DNA from 3 places in the Streptomyces sp. NPDC001933 genome. Region 3 is predicted to be linked to each of the others. Evidence: riboswitches for the same ligand, from Rfam matches in the RefSeq annotation. Region 3 holds a riboswitch; each other region holds the start of a gene.
What was found. A riboswitch is a leader RNA that binds a small molecule or an ion and turns the genes downstream of it on or off. The one in region 3 is predicted to bind cyclic di-AMP.
Positions count from the first base shown of each region.

Region 1: it holds a riboswitch for cyclic di-AMP, as region 3 does, so the genes downstream of both, ACFYY7_RS20965 (C40 family peptidase) here and ACFYY7_RS18620 (M23 family metallopeptidase) in region 3, are expected to answer to the same signal.
Region 2: it holds a riboswitch for cyclic di-AMP, as region 3 does, so the genes downstream of both, ACFYY7_RS19075 (transglycosylase family protein) here and ACFYY7_RS18620 (M23 family metallopeptidase) in region 3, are expected to answer to the same signal.

Region 1 covers NZ_JBIASS010000008.1:96,403-100,963, forward strand. Annotated here, with positions in the region: gene ACFYY7_RS20945 (helix-turn-helix domain-containing protein) at 1-123, opposite strand, end outside; gene ACFYY7_RS20950 (ATP-binding protein) at 328-759, shown strand; gene ACFYY7_RS20955 (LysR family transcriptional regulator) at 794-1,732, opposite strand; gene ACFYY7_RS20960 (LysE family translocator) at 1,805-2,437, shown strand; gene ACFYY7_RS20965 (C40 family peptidase) at 2,483-2,956, opposite strand; cyclic di-AMP (ydaO/yuaA leader) riboswitch at 2,960-3,132, opposite strand; gene ACFYY7_RS20970 (hypothetical protein) at 3,535-3,843, opposite strand; gene ACFYY7_RS20975 (ATP-dependent Clp protease proteolytic subunit) at 3,851-4,486, opposite strand.
Region 2 covers NZ_JBIASS010000007.1:86,408-90,968, forward strand. Annotated here, with positions in the region: gene eno (phosphopyruvate hydratase) at 1-1,028, opposite strand, end outside; gene ACFYY7_RS19075 (transglycosylase family protein) at 1,318-2,088, opposite strand; cyclic di-AMP (ydaO/yuaA leader) riboswitch at 2,092-2,263, opposite strand; gene ACFYY7_RS19080 (transglycosylase family protein) at 2,563-3,492, opposite strand; gene ACFYY7_RS19085 (cytochrome P450) at 3,598-4,561, opposite strand, start outside.
Region 3 covers NZ_JBIASS010000006.1:473,144-477,704, forward strand. Annotated here, with positions in the region: gene ACFYY7_RS18600 (hypothetical protein) at 1-123, shown strand, start outside; gene ACFYY7_RS18605 (SPFH domain-containing protein) at 188-1,405, shown strand; tRNA gene ACFYY7_RS18610 (tRNA-Met) at 1,421-1,494, shown strand; gene ACFYY7_RS18615 (PP2C family protein-serine/threonine phosphatase) at 1,666-2,826, shown strand; cyclic di-AMP (ydaO/yuaA leader) riboswitch at 3,100-3,252, shown strand; gene ACFYY7_RS18620 (M23 family metallopeptidase) at 3,264-4,358, shown strand; gene ACFYY7_RS18625 (aldo/keto reductase) at 4,530-4,561, shown strand, end outside.

The sequences.
Region 1 (4,561 bases), on a different contig from region 3:
CACCTTCGACTGGTGCCAGCCGAGCATCCGCGCCGCGTCCCGACTGGTCAGTCCCGACGCGTGGCGCAGACTCCGGAGCTCCTCCCCGAGCTTGCGGCGTCGAACCGCAGGGCCGTGCTGCATGCGCGGCCTCCCTCCCTCTTCTGCCGAGCGGACAGTGTGCCGCCCGCATACGGTCTTGCGTGGCAGGGTTCACCGCTTCGAGCGACAGATATATGCATATCTTGATGGAACGCCGTCCCAGAGGGCAGCATCGATGGCAATCTGGCGCGAAGCGCAACCTGTACCGATCGCGGGTCGGTTCGGGTGGGAAAGGGACGGCTCTCCATGGCAGACCAGCAGGAAGCAAACGTCACTCTGCCGAGCGAGCCGGTCTCGGTCTCGGCGGCCCGCAAATATGTGGCCCGGGTGCTCACCGAATGGGGTCTGGCCGCCGGCACCGACTTCGCCGACAGTATCCAGCTCATCGTCTCGGAGCTCGCGACCAATGCCGTCCAGCACACCTTCGGGCAGTCGCCCACGTTCACCGTGGACCTCCGGCTGGAGCGGGAGGAGCAGCTGCACCTCGGGGTGACGGACAGTCACCCCCGCTGGCCCAGGCGGCTGCCCGCCGCCGTCCAGCAGGACAACGGCCGCGGCATGGTGATCATCCGCTGTCTGGCGAAGGAATGCGGCGGCCGGCTCACCGTCACGCCCACCGCCGAGGGCGGCAAGACGGTGTGGATCGCGCTTCCGTGGAGCATCCCCGTGCGGAGCTGACCGACGCGCACCCCGTTTCGCCGCACAGACGCGCTCACCCCGCTTCGCCGCCCGGCCGCTGCGCCGAGCCCGCCTTCCCGAACCCGCTGCGCAACAGGGCCTGGAGCGTCGCCGCCGCGGCGCTCGCCCGGTCACCGCGGTGCACCACCGAGATCGTCCGCCGGAAGGAAGCGGGATCCAGCCGCCGTACGGACAGCGGTGTGGGTGACATCGCGGCGACCATCTCCGGGACGACCGCCATCCCGATGCCCGCACTGACCAGCGCGCACACCAGCGCATAGCCGGGCGACTCACAGACCACGGCGGGTGTCGCCCCGGCCTCGGCCAGTGCCTGCTCCACCCCGCGTCGCGGCGGATGCGTGGGCGCGCTGCTGATCAGCGGCCGGCCCGCCAGTTCGGTCACCGGCAGTCTCCCGCTGCCCTCGGACAGCATCTGGCCGACCGCCGTGATCAGCACCAGCTCCTCGACCAGCAGCGGTTCGGCGAAGACCCCGGCGGGCCAGGGCGTCGCGGCGGCCGGCTCGTACACATGGGTCAGCGCCAGATCGACCTCGCCGGCGGCCACCGCCGCCACCCCCTGGGGCGGTTCGTACTCGGTGACCGCCAGCTCCACATCCGGGTGGGCACGACGGAAGGCGCTCAGCACCGGCGGCAGCAGATGGATGCCCGCCGTGGTGAACGTGCCGACCCGCAGGCGTCCGCCGGACAGTCCGGAGAGGCGGGCCAGCTCATGGCGGGCCTGGTCCATCTCGTCGAGGACGCGCCTGGCGCGTCCGGCCAGCAGTTCGCCCGCGGCCGTGAGCCGGGCGCCTCGGTGGTGACGTACCAGCAGTGCGGCGCCCGCCTCCCGCTCCAGCTTGGCGAGCTGCTGGGAGAGGGCCGGCGCGGTGTAGCCCAGACGTGCGGCGGCCCGGGTGATCGATCCGGCCTCCGCGACCGCCACCAGCGCCGCCAGCCGTGTCGGGTCGTACATTAAGCGTTCCTTTTGGCAGACCCAGAAGATTGCAAGTACACGCTAATGGCTCTGCCGGGTCAGGGTGGACCCATGGACGCACAACTGATCGCCTTCGTCGGGGTCGCCGCAGGAATGGTCGCGCTGCCGGGCGCGGACTTCACCGTCGTCGTACGCAACGCGCTCGCCTCCCGGAGCGCGGGGGTGGCCAGCGCGCTGGGCGTGGCCGGCGGCCTGCTGGTGCACACCGCCCTGGCTGTCGCCGGGCTCGCCGCGGTGCTCGTGGCGGTGCCCGCCCTGTTGCGTACCGTCCAGCTGCTCGGCGGGGTCTATGTCCTGTACCTCGGCATCAGCGCCCTGCGTGCGGCCCGGCGCCGCGCCCCGGACGGGGACGGTCCCGAGGACCGGCCCGCGGACCGGGGACGCGTGCGCGCGCTGCGGCAGGGCTTCCTGACCAATGCGCTCAATCCCAAGGCGCCGGTGCTCTTCCTGAGCCTGCTGCCCCAGTTCGTCCCCGACGGGCAGCCGCCGCTGCCCAGGACCCTGCTGCTCGCGGCGATCGTCGTCGCGATGGCGCTGGTCTGGTTCCCGGCCGTGGCGCTGCTCGTGGACCGGCTGGGGCGGTGGCTGCGCCGGCCGCGTACCGCGCGCGCCATCGAGGGCGGCAGCGGCGCGGCGCTCACCGCGCTGGGGCTGGTGCTGGTGACCGGCCCGCTGCCGCACTGAGCGCGGGAGGAGCCGGCGGCCCCGGCCCGGCGGCCGGGCCCCTCCTCAGCGGACCCGGCCGTAGTAGACGCTCTTGGTCCAGATCTTCTCCAGCCGCACCACGGAGCCGGTCCTCGGTGAGTGCCAGATCTTGCCCTTACCGGCGTAGATCCCCACGTGGTAGATGCTGCGGCCGTAGTGGAAGAAGACCAGATCGCCGCGTTTGCGGTGCGAGGCCGAGATGTGCCGCGTCCGGTTGTACTGCTGCTGGGCGGTGCGGGGGAGCTTCTTGCCTGCCTTCTTGAACGAGTAGAGCGTCAGCCCCGAGCAGTCGAAGCGGTTGGGCCCGGTGGCCCCCCAACCGTAGGGCGCCCCCTTCTTCGATGCCGCGATCTTGAGCGCCTTCATCGACAGTGTCGCCGCCTGGGCCTCCGTCGCGGCGCCCGGGGCGAACATGGTGCCGCCGACGGCGGCGAGTGTGAGAACCGAGGCCGTACCGGCCCGGACAAGCAGAGACGGGACATGAACCTGCGCAGTCATGCGCAACCCTTCGTCAGCCGCCTGTGAAGGATGACCTGTCGGGTTCGGGCTGGCGAAGTTGCCCGGCCGCGTTCGGCGGCTTCACCCCGAGGGTCGACCGGTGTTCAGGCCGACCCGTTGTGCTCGGGTCCTCCACTCCTGCCGATCCACTTCTGTCGACCAGGCATCCGGACGGCGGCAGGACTCGGCGTCCGCCCGGACCGCCCCGCCGCGGTGGCGGGGGCTTGTCGTCCCAGGGATCTTGACTCACCGGCTGCCGGATTTCCGAGCTGAAACAGGGATATGTGAGGCTCCTCACGACTGATCCGTTCGGGTGGACATAGTGATTTTTTGACGACCCGTCGGTGATCCGGAAGGGGTTCGTACCAGGCACGGAAGGCTGGATTCCGCTCACTGTCCACGTGTGAAACGCAAATTGAGTGGTCCCTCGGGAGGGGGACTTCCTACGCCGAACGAGCGAGGATTTTCGGTGAGACCGTCGGGCGTGTCGAGTACGGGAGTTGGGTGAAGGGCCGCCGGACGGCGAGGCAGGGGGAGTTGGGCGGGCCCCGCCGTCGGCACGCGGGCGTGGGATTCGGTCAACTGCCCTGAGCAGGGGGTACGGTGACGCGTCCGGACCGCCGTTCCCCGTCCAGCACGCGCAGCGCACGGGCGAGCGTGGCGGCGTGGATGCGTGCCTCGCCGCGCTCGTGCATCAATGCGAGGGCGTCCCGCAGCGCCCGTGACCGCGCCACGAGTGCCTGTGCGGCGCGCAGTGCGCCATAGGTGTCGCTGCCTCGGGCCGGGTTGATCCGGCCTACCTGGTCGAGGACTTCGAGGTAGTGGTCGATGAACTCCCCCTCGGTGCGGGTCAGTGCGGGCAGGGGCGGGAACTCCGGTGGCTGCATCGGGCGTTCACCTCGCGCCGTGCGGCGGGAGTGAGGAATTCCGGCTCTCCAGGACGTGGTCCACCAGCCCGTACGCCTTGGCGCCCGCCGCGTCGAGGATGAGGTCGCGTTCGGTGTCGGCGGTGATCTGCCCCTCGGTGCGGCCCGTGTGACGGACCAACAGCGTGGTGAGCATCGCGCGGACCCGCTCCAGTTCCCGCGCCTCGATCTCCAGGTCGGAGGGCCGGCCCCGCACCGGCTCGGTGAGCTCGGGCTGCCGCACGACGACCCGCGCGCCGGGCAGTGCGTACCGCCGGCCGGGAGCGCCCGCGGCGAGCAGCGTGGAGGCGCAGGAGCCGGCCTGGCCGAGACAGTAGGTCTCCACCTCGCAATCGAGGTACTGCATCGTGTCGTAGATCGCGGACATGGCCCCGAACGAGCCGCCGGGCGAGTTGATGTAGAGCGATACGGGCCGGTCCGGGGCGTCGTGCTCCAGATACATGAGCTGCGCGATCAGATCGCCGGCCGCGGCGTCGTCGACCGGGGTGCCGAGGAAGACGATCCGTTCGGAGAGCAGCTTGGAGTACGGGTCGAGGGTGCGGGTCCCGTTGGATGTGCGCTCGGTGAACTCGGGCAGAACGTGACGGGCGGTGGGACGGAACAGCATGGCGATGCCTTTCCTCCGGGGTCTGCACGGGGTCTGTACAGGCGCTGCGCGGGGCCGCACCGGCTTCCGTAA
Region 2 (4,561 bases), on a different contig from region 3:
GTCAGCGAGCCGATCTGGTTGACCTTGACGAGCAGGGCGTTGGCGGAGCCCTCCTCGATGCCGCGGGCCAGGCGCTCCGGGTTGGTGACGAAGAGGTCGTCGCCGACGATCTGCACCTTGGCGCCGAGCTTGTCGGTGATGACCTTCCAGCCGGCCCAGTCGTCCTCGTACAGCGGGTCCTCGATGGAGACCAGCGGGTACGCGGAGACGAGCTCCTCGTAGTACTCGGTCATCTCGGCGGCCGAGCGGGCCTTGCCCTCGAACTCGTACTTGCCGTCCTTGTAGAACTCGGACGCGGCGACGTCGAGCGCGAGCGCGATGTCCTTGCCCGGGACGTAGCCGGCCTCCTTGATGGCCTCGAGGATGAGGTCGAGGGCGGCGCGGTTGGACTCCAGGTTCGGCGCGAAGCCGCCCTCGTCGCCGAGACCGGTCGACAGGCCCTTGGTCTTCAGGACCTTCTTCAGCGTGTGGTAGACCTCGGCACCCCAGCGCAGCGCCTCGGAGAAGGACTCCGCGCCGATCGGCGCGATCATGAACTCCTGGATGTCCACGTTGGAGTCGGCGTGCGAACCGCCGTTGAGGATGTTCATCATCGGAACGGGCAGCAGGTGCGCGTTCGGGCCGCCGAGGTAGCGGAAGAGCGGCAGGTCCGAGGCCTCGGACGCGGCGTGGGCGACGGCCAGCGAGACGCCGAGGATGGCGTTGGCGCCGAGCGAGCCCTTGTTCTCGGTGGCGTCCAGGTCGAACATCGCCTGGTCGATCAGCCGCTGCTCGGTGGCGTCGTAGCCGACGAGCTCCGGGCCGATCTGCTCGATCACGGCGAGGACGGCCTTCTCGACGCCCTTGCCCTGGTAGCGGTTGGGGTCACCGTCGCGAAGCTCAATGGCCTCGAACGCACCGGTGGAGGCGCCTGACGGAACGGCAGCACGGCCCGTGCTGCCGTCGTCGAGGCCGACCTCTACCTCGACCGTGGGGTTTCCGCGGGAGTCGAGGATTTCCCGGGCTACGACGACGTCGATGGACGGCACGAGGCATCTCCTTCTGGGATATGACGCTGGTTGTGCAGGGTCGCTTTGGCCTTGCGACAAGAGCCTAACCGGCCCGGCCCGATCAGTCGGCCGACCGCCCGACCCCTGGGACGAAAAAGGACCCGGGGGCACACATTACCGGACAAACTGTCAGATTTTTACCGGTCAGTAACTACAACAGTTGAACGGTCCGCCGCTCCCCCGAGCGCGAACGGCAGCACCCCGGCCGGGCGCATACGGGGGAATGCGCGCCGGGCCGGGGTGGTACTCGGGGAGGAGCGAGCCGCGACTACTTCGTCAGGTGCAGCTGCTGACCCGGGTAGATCAGGTCGGCGTCCTTGACGATGTCCTTGTTCAGCTCGAACAGCTTCTGCCAGCCGCCCTTGACCTTGTGGTCGGCGGCGATCTTGCTCAGCGAGTCGCCGGAGACGACCTTGTACTCGCCGTCGCCCTTCTTGACCTTCTCGCCGGTCGGCGTGGTGACGGTCTTCTTCGACTCGGCCTGCGGGGCGGTGGTGCGGTCCGAGCGGGAGGCGGCGGGGGCCTCGGTGCGCTCGGCCTGCTTCGGCTGGGCCTGCTGCTTCGGGGCGGCCGGGGCGCTCTGCTGCTCGGAGGCGCCGGAGCTCGCGGTCGAATTGGAGGAGGAGTTCGAGGACGAGCCGGTGTCGACGCCCGGGTCGACGCCGTCGTTGGTCAGGTTGCCGGCGCCGGCGCAGCCCCAGGCACCGGGGCCCTGCATGTCGAGGAGCTTCTCGGCGGTGGCGATCTGCTGGGCCTTGGTGGCCAGGTCGGCGCGCGGGGCGTACTGCGTACCGCCGGCGGCGGCCCAGCTGGACTGCGAGAACTGCAGACCGCCGTAGTAGCCGTTGCCGGTGTTGATGGACCAGTTGCCACCGGACTCGCACTGGGCGACGGCGTCCCAGGTGGCGACGGAGGCGGCGGAGGCGCCGGTCGCGCCCATCAGGGGCACGGCGACTGCGGCACCGGCGACACCGGCGAGCGTGGCGATGCGGACGGCCTTGGACGGGCGGCGGTGCTTGCCCTTGCTGGAAAGCAGCATGGAACTTCTCCTCACCGACGCCTACGAGGTGAGCTGTCGGGTTCGGGCCAAGTGAGTTGCCCGGTCGCACGTCCTAGCACGCGACTTCACCCCAAGCCGGTCCTGATGCGTCTTTCGACGATCGGGCCCGGCGCTTACCTGGGTCCCCCGCTCCTGCCTACGGCGCTTTACGCGTCTGTTCCCTTCGACCGACGGCAGGATTCGGCGTGACGGTCGACGGGGCCCGCGGTGCGAGCGGTTCCGACCGTAAACATACGCAACCCCCACATTCAAAGACGGACACATCGGACAATAAACCCTTACTTGCATCTGAAGAACCGTCGTTTCCGCAGGTGGGACGCGATGCGGAAGGGCCCCCGGACGCGACACGCCAGTTGACGCAAAGAGACCCATGTCTCACTTACGCATAAGCGGACATAGGTCCCTGAACTGGCCCACTTTTTGGGGCTCTTTTAGTCGATTATCAGACTTCCCTCACTTGGCCTTCACATCGAGATCGAGGCTCTGGCCAGGGAGGATGAGGTCCGGGTCGGCGCCGACGGCAGCCTTGTTGGCCTCGTAGAGCGCGGGCCAGCCGCCGGGAACCTTCTGTGCGTCAGCAATCGACCAGAGGTTGTCGCCGGCGTGGACGGTGTACGTGCCGTCGGCGGCCGGGGCGGCCGTGTCGCGCGCGTCCTTGCCGCCGCGCGATGCGTGACGGCCCGACTCGCGGCCGTCGGCGTCCGCGCCACGCCCCTTCTCGGCGGCCGGCGCGCCGCGGTGCTTGCCGCCCTTGCCGCTGGACGCGTCGGGCGAGGCGGGCGCTCCGGAGGACGGGGTGGTCGAGGCCGAGGGCTTCGGGGACGGCGAGGTCTTCCCCGACGGCTTGCCGGACCCCTCCGAGCCGTCCGCGCCGTCCGTACCGTCCGAGGCGCTCCCGGACGGCGTGGCGTCGCCCGACGGGTCCGCCGACGCGTCGTCAGCCGGCTTCCCGCTCCCGGCCGGGTCGTCGGCGGGCACCGAGCCCGGGTCCACGCCCGGCAGCGTCCCGTCCACGGCCAGACCGGAGATGACCGCGCAGCTGGGCCAGGCCCGCGGGCCCCGGTCGTCCAGCACCTTCTCGGCCACCTCTATCTGCTGCGCCCGGCTGGCGAGGTCGGCGCGCTCCGCGTACGCCTCACCGCCGTACGCCTTCCAGGTCTCCTGCGAGAACTGGAGGCCGCCGTAGTAGCCGTTCCCGAAGTCGGCGCTCCACGCGCCGCCGCTCTCGCACTCGGCCACCCGGTCCCAGGTCGTGGCGTCGGCCGCGTGGGCACCGGACGCGCCGAGCAGCGGGATGGCGATGGCCGATCCGGTCACGCCCGCGGCGACGACGATGGCGGGTGCCTGACGGGGGCGACGGTGTTTGCCGTTCGCGGAGCCCATGGGGTTGCCTTCCGGGTAGCTGACGTGTGACTGGTGAGTCGAACGGTGAACCTAGCCGGGTTCGAACGGGAGTCACAAGTCGATGCAGCGCAGATCACGTGAAAGTCACAGAGTTGACGGTGCGTCACTTTCTGCGTGGGCGGACCCCGGGGTGAACTCCACGGGAAGCGTGCGGAGTCCGCGCATGATGAGCCCGCCACGCCACCGCAAATCGGTATGTTCCACCGCAAGTCGCAGGTCCGGAAGGCGGTTCAGGAGCGTGGCGAGCGCGGTCTGTCCCTCCAGCCGGGCGAGCGGCGCACCCAGGCAGTAGTGGATGCCGTGCCCGTATCCGAGGTGCTGATTGTCACGCCGTGCGAGGTCGAGCGTGTCGGGGTCCTCGAAACGCTCCGGGTCGCGGTCGGCCGCGGCGAGCACCACGAGTACCGGGTCCCCGGCCGCGATGTCCTGTCCGCCGAGCGTCAGCGGTTCGGTGGCGAACCGCCAGGTGGCCAGTTCCACCGGGCCGTCGTACCGCAGCAGTTCCTCGATGCCGGTCTCCAGCAGCCCGCTCTCCCCCGCGTCCAGGGAGAGCTGGAGCCGTTCGCGCTGCGCGGGGTTGCGCAGCAGGGCGTAGACCCCGTTGCCGATGAGGTTGACCGTGGTCTCGAATCCGGCGAAGAGCAGGATGAAGGCCATGGCCGCGGCCTCGTTCTCGGTGAGGTGCTCGCCGTGGTCGCTGGCGCGGATCAGCCCGGAGATCAGATCGTCCCCGGGGTTCTCCCGCTTGCGGTGGATCAGCTCGGCGAGATAGCCGCGCATCTTCTTCACCGACCTGGCCACCCCGCCGCGCGGACCGCCGCCGTGGCGGATCATCATGCCCGCCCAGTCCCGGAAGTCGTCCTGGTCCTCGCGCGGGACGCCGAGCAGGTCGCAGATCGCGTAGATGGGGAGCGGGAAGGCGAAGTCGTGGATGAGGTCCGCCTTCCCCTCCGCGATGAAGCGGTCGATGAGGCGGTCCGTCAGTTCCTGTACGCGCGGTGCGAACTCGGCGACCCGGCGCGGGGTGAACGCCTTGGAGACGAGGCGG
Region 3 (4,561 bases):
GTACGGGGTGGGTCCGAGGCCTACACCGCATGGTCGGCGACGTCGATCGACAGGGACGCGCGCGTGGTGGTCGTAGACACGGTCTCGGCGCGCGGCGTGATCGTGGAACGCCTGCCGCCCTGAGGCCGGAACAGCCGAAACCGTCGCGTGCACCACCGACGCAGTGACGTACGGCAGGAGTCTTCACATGTTCTTCTGGCACGTTCCCGCCCCCAACGAGGCGATGCTCATCTCCGGTTCCAAGGGCAGACAGACCCTGGACACCCAGTTCCGGATCGTCACCGGGCACGGCAGTTTCGTGCTCCCGGTGAAGCAGAAGGCGCGCATGCTCTCGCTGGCGCTGCGCGAGGCGGAGCTCACCGAGGACTGCGTGACGCAGCAGGGCATCCGCCTCAACGTCCGGGCCGTGGCCGTCTTCAAGGTCGGCGACGACTCCGTGTCCATCGCCAACGCGGCCCGCCGCTTCCTGACCGAGCAGGAGCAGATGGAGGAGCTCGTCGGGCGGATCTTCGCCGGGCATCTGCGTTCCATCGTCGGCGGACTGACCGTGGAGCAGATCATCCGTGAACGCAACCGGGTCTCCCAGGAGGTCATCGCGGGCAGCCACGGCGAGATGGAGAAGCTCGGCATCGTCGTGGACGCCCTCCAGATCCAGGAGATCGACGACGCCACCGGCTACATCAAGAACCTCGCGGCCCCGCACGCCGCCGCGGTCGCCAGCCAGGCCCGGATCGCCGAGGCCAAGGCCGACCAGGAGGCCAGCCAGCGCGAGCAGCAGGCCGCCGCGCTCAAGGCGGAGTACGAACGTGACACCGCGATCAAGCGGGCCGGCTTCCTCGCCGAGACCGAGCAGTACAACGCCCGCGCCGCACAGGCCGGGCCGCTCGCCCAGGCAAGGGCCTCGCACGAGGTCATCGAGGAGCAGACCGCGCTGGCCGAGCGGCAGGCCGCGCTCGCCGCCAAACGGCTGGAGGCGGAGGTCCGGCGCCCGGCGGACGCCGAGGCGTACCGGCAGCGCACCCTGGCGGAGGCGGCCCGGGACCGGGTGAAGTTCGAGGCGGACGGCAACGCGTACACCGAGCGGACCCTCGCCCAGGCGCAGGCCGACGCCAACAGTGCGCGCGCCGCGTCGCTGCGTGACGGCAACCAGGAGCTCATCGCCGCCAACCGCATCGTGGATAACCTGCCCGCCCTGGCCGACGCCGCCGCCCGGGGCATGTCCGGCGCCGACCTCACCGTTCTCAACGGCACCAACGGCGTCAACGAGTTGGCGGCGGGCGTCGTCGGCCAGGGGCTGGCGATCCTCCACTCGCTGCAACGGGGCGTGGACCCGGTGAAGCGGCAGGAGGACGGAATGAAGGGCGGGCGGACCCGAGTGGTCAAAAGGGCGCCGGAGATGCCGTAGAGTTGTGTTCAACGACGCGGGGTGGAGCAGCTCGGTAGCTCGCTGGGCTCATAACCCAGAGGTCGCAGGTTCAAATCCTGTCCCCGCTACTGAAGGAATCAGGCCCGGCACGCATGCAGCGTGCCGGGCCTGATTCGTTTCGCTGCGCACATTCCCCCCATTGGCCGAGGAGGAGTCGCCGCTCCGTTCCGGTCCGGTGAGCCTGGGGGTGGGGCGCGGTACCGTCCGCAGCCGCGCGCGTACCGGGCAGGAGACCACAGGTGTGGAAGCGGGAGAGGCGGCGCGGCAAGAATGTCGGGGGCGGTGCCGGTACCCGGCGGTTCGTACGGACGCTGCCCGCCCTGATGATTCTCGGCGGGCTGGTGTTCGACGCACTCACCCCGCCGACCTTCACCGCGATCCCGCTGTTCGTGGCCGCTCCGCTGATCGCCGCCCCGTTCTTCTCGCTGGCCAGCACTGTCCGCACCGGTATCGCCTCGATGCTCGCCGTCATCGCGCTGCGGCTGTACACCAGCTCGTTGCCGGAGGCCGTGCCGTTGATCGAGCTGCTCACCCTGGCCACCGTCTCGGTCCTCGCGGTGGTGATCAACGGGGTCGTGCGGCGCGGCAACGAGCAGCTGGCCTCCGCGCGGTACATCGCGGAGACGGCCATGCGCGCGGTGCTGCCGCAGCCGGCCGACCGGATCGGCGGACTGCATGTCGCGGCGCGGTACGAGGCGGCGCAGGCGGACGAGTTCGTCGGCGGTGACCTGTTCGCCGTGGCGGATACCCCGCAGGGGGTGCGGCTGGTGGTCGGTGACGTACGGGGGAAGGGGCTCGACGCCGTCGAGACGGTGGCGGTGGTCATCGGGGCGTTCCGCGAGGCGGCCGAGCAGGAATCCTCGCTGGAGGGGGTGGCGCGGCGGCTGGAGCGGGCGCTGGCGCGGGAGGAGGCGCGGCGGGGCGGGCTCGATGTGCTGGAGGGCTTCATCACCGCCGTGCTGGCCGAGATCCCGTACGGGCTGTCCCTGGTGCGGATCGTCAACCGCGGGCACCCCGAGCCGCTCCTGCTGCATCCGGACGGGGCGCTGGAGGTGCTGAAGCCCTCCGTGCCCGCGCTGCCGATCGGGATGGGGCTGGGGACGTGGCCGGAGTGCACGGACGAGTGGGATCTGCCGGCCGGGACGACGCTGCTCCTCTACACGGACGGCCTCTCCGAGGCGCGGGACGCCGAGGGGGTCTTCTACGATCCGGCGGCCCGGCTGCGCGGGCGGATCTTCCCGGGGCCCGAGGAGTTGCTGTCAGCCCTGACCGATGACGTGCGCCTGCACACGGGCGGCGAGACGACCGACGACATGGCGTTGCTCGCGGTCGCACGTCCGGCCGAGGGACAGCCGGACCGGCGAAGGACCGTGCGGATCGTCGGTGCTGAGGAGACGTGAAAAGACGTGAGGGACGGGCGGGGACGGTGACGTGGCGGGGTGATGCCACCGTGCGTAATCGAAGGACACCGCTCCGCATAACGTTTGACGCAACGTCAGAAACAGGGTAGTGACTGAGGGTCGGTCAACTCGTCCGATTCCACCCGCTTGTGTCCCGTAAAGTCCAGGCCAAAGAAGTGAACGATCAGTGGGAACAGCTTGGAATACGGCCCCGGTGTCTATTAACGTTCGATAACGCAGCGCGGTCGTCCCAGCCGTCATCAGTGGCGGCGCCGTGCGCGAGCGCCGAATTCCGCAAGGGAACCGGGGAACCACCTACATGGGGTGAATCGGACGCCTGTGTCTCGTGAGAGACAGAGGGGCCCGTAGGAGACCTTCCTGCTCCGAACCCGTCAGCTAACCCGGTAGGCGAGAAGGAAGGAAAGGAGTGCGCCCCCGTGGCGTCCAACAAGCCTGCCCCCGAGGCCCCGTCCCGGTTCGATCACGACTACGGCACCGGGCCCGAAGGCGACTTCACCGGCAATTTCACGGGTGAGTTCACCAGTGAGCCCGACCGCGGCTGGGACGAGTGGAACCCCACAGAGGAGTCCGTCCGCCCCGTGCGCGGCAGGCACCGCGTAGCCAAGCAGCGCAACGGTCTCGCCCGTAGCTCCACGGTGCTGGGTGTCGGCGTCATAGCGGCGGTCGGCGCGGGTGGCATGGCCTCCGCGCAGAGCAAGCCGCCGGTCTCCATCTCCATGCCCGACGCCATCACGGACAACCTCCCCGACGCCAAGTCCCTTCCCGGCGTGGGCGCCCTGTTCTCCGACGGTTCCGAGGCGGGCAGGACCGAGGTCGCGGCCGCCACCGCCCCGCTCACCACCGCCGGCATCACCACCGCCGAGGCCGAGCAGGGCACGACGGACGCGGGCGAGGCGCTCCGCGCCCGTATCCTCCAGCAGGCCGAGCAGCAGCAGGACGCAGCCGACGCCGAGGCCAAGGCGGCCGAGGAGAAGGAGGCCGCGGAGAAGGCGGCCGCCGAGGCCCAGAAGCAGCAGGACGAGGCCAAGGCCAAGGCCGCCGCCGAGAAGAAGAAGGCGGAGGAGGAGGCCAAGAAGAAGGCGGAGGCCGCGCGGCTCGCCAAGCTCGCCGCCAGCTACGCCATCCCGACCTTCTCGTACACGATCACCTCGACCTACGGCCAGGCCGGTTCGATGTGGTCCTCCGGCCACCACACCGGCCTCGACTTCGCCGCTCCGACCGGCACCCCGGTCAAGGCCGTCCACGGCGGCACGATCAAGTCGGCGGGCCTGGCCGGTTCGTACGGCTACCGCACCGTGCTGGAGCTGGAGGACGGTACGGAGATCTGGTACTGCCACCAGTCCTCGATCGGCGTGAGCGTCGGCCAGAAGGTCAGCACCGGTGACACCATCGGCCGGGTCGGCGCGACCGGCAACGTGACGGGACCCCACCTCCACCTGGAGGTCCACACCGCCGACGGTACGGGCATCGACCCGATGGCCTGGCTCCGCGGCAAGGGCCTCAACCCCTGAGAACCCCGGCAGTCCTGACGCTCACCCCCCGACGTCAGGGCTGCCGGTCTGCTGTGGGTGGTCTGTTGTGGGCGGCCTTTCTGTGGGCGGTCGGTCGTGGGCGGCCGTCTGCGGGCGGCCTGTCATGAGTGATCCGGAATAGCGAGCTATCCGGAATCCGTTGATTCACTTATGACTTCTCTTCGTAAGCTGGGCCCTTCCGA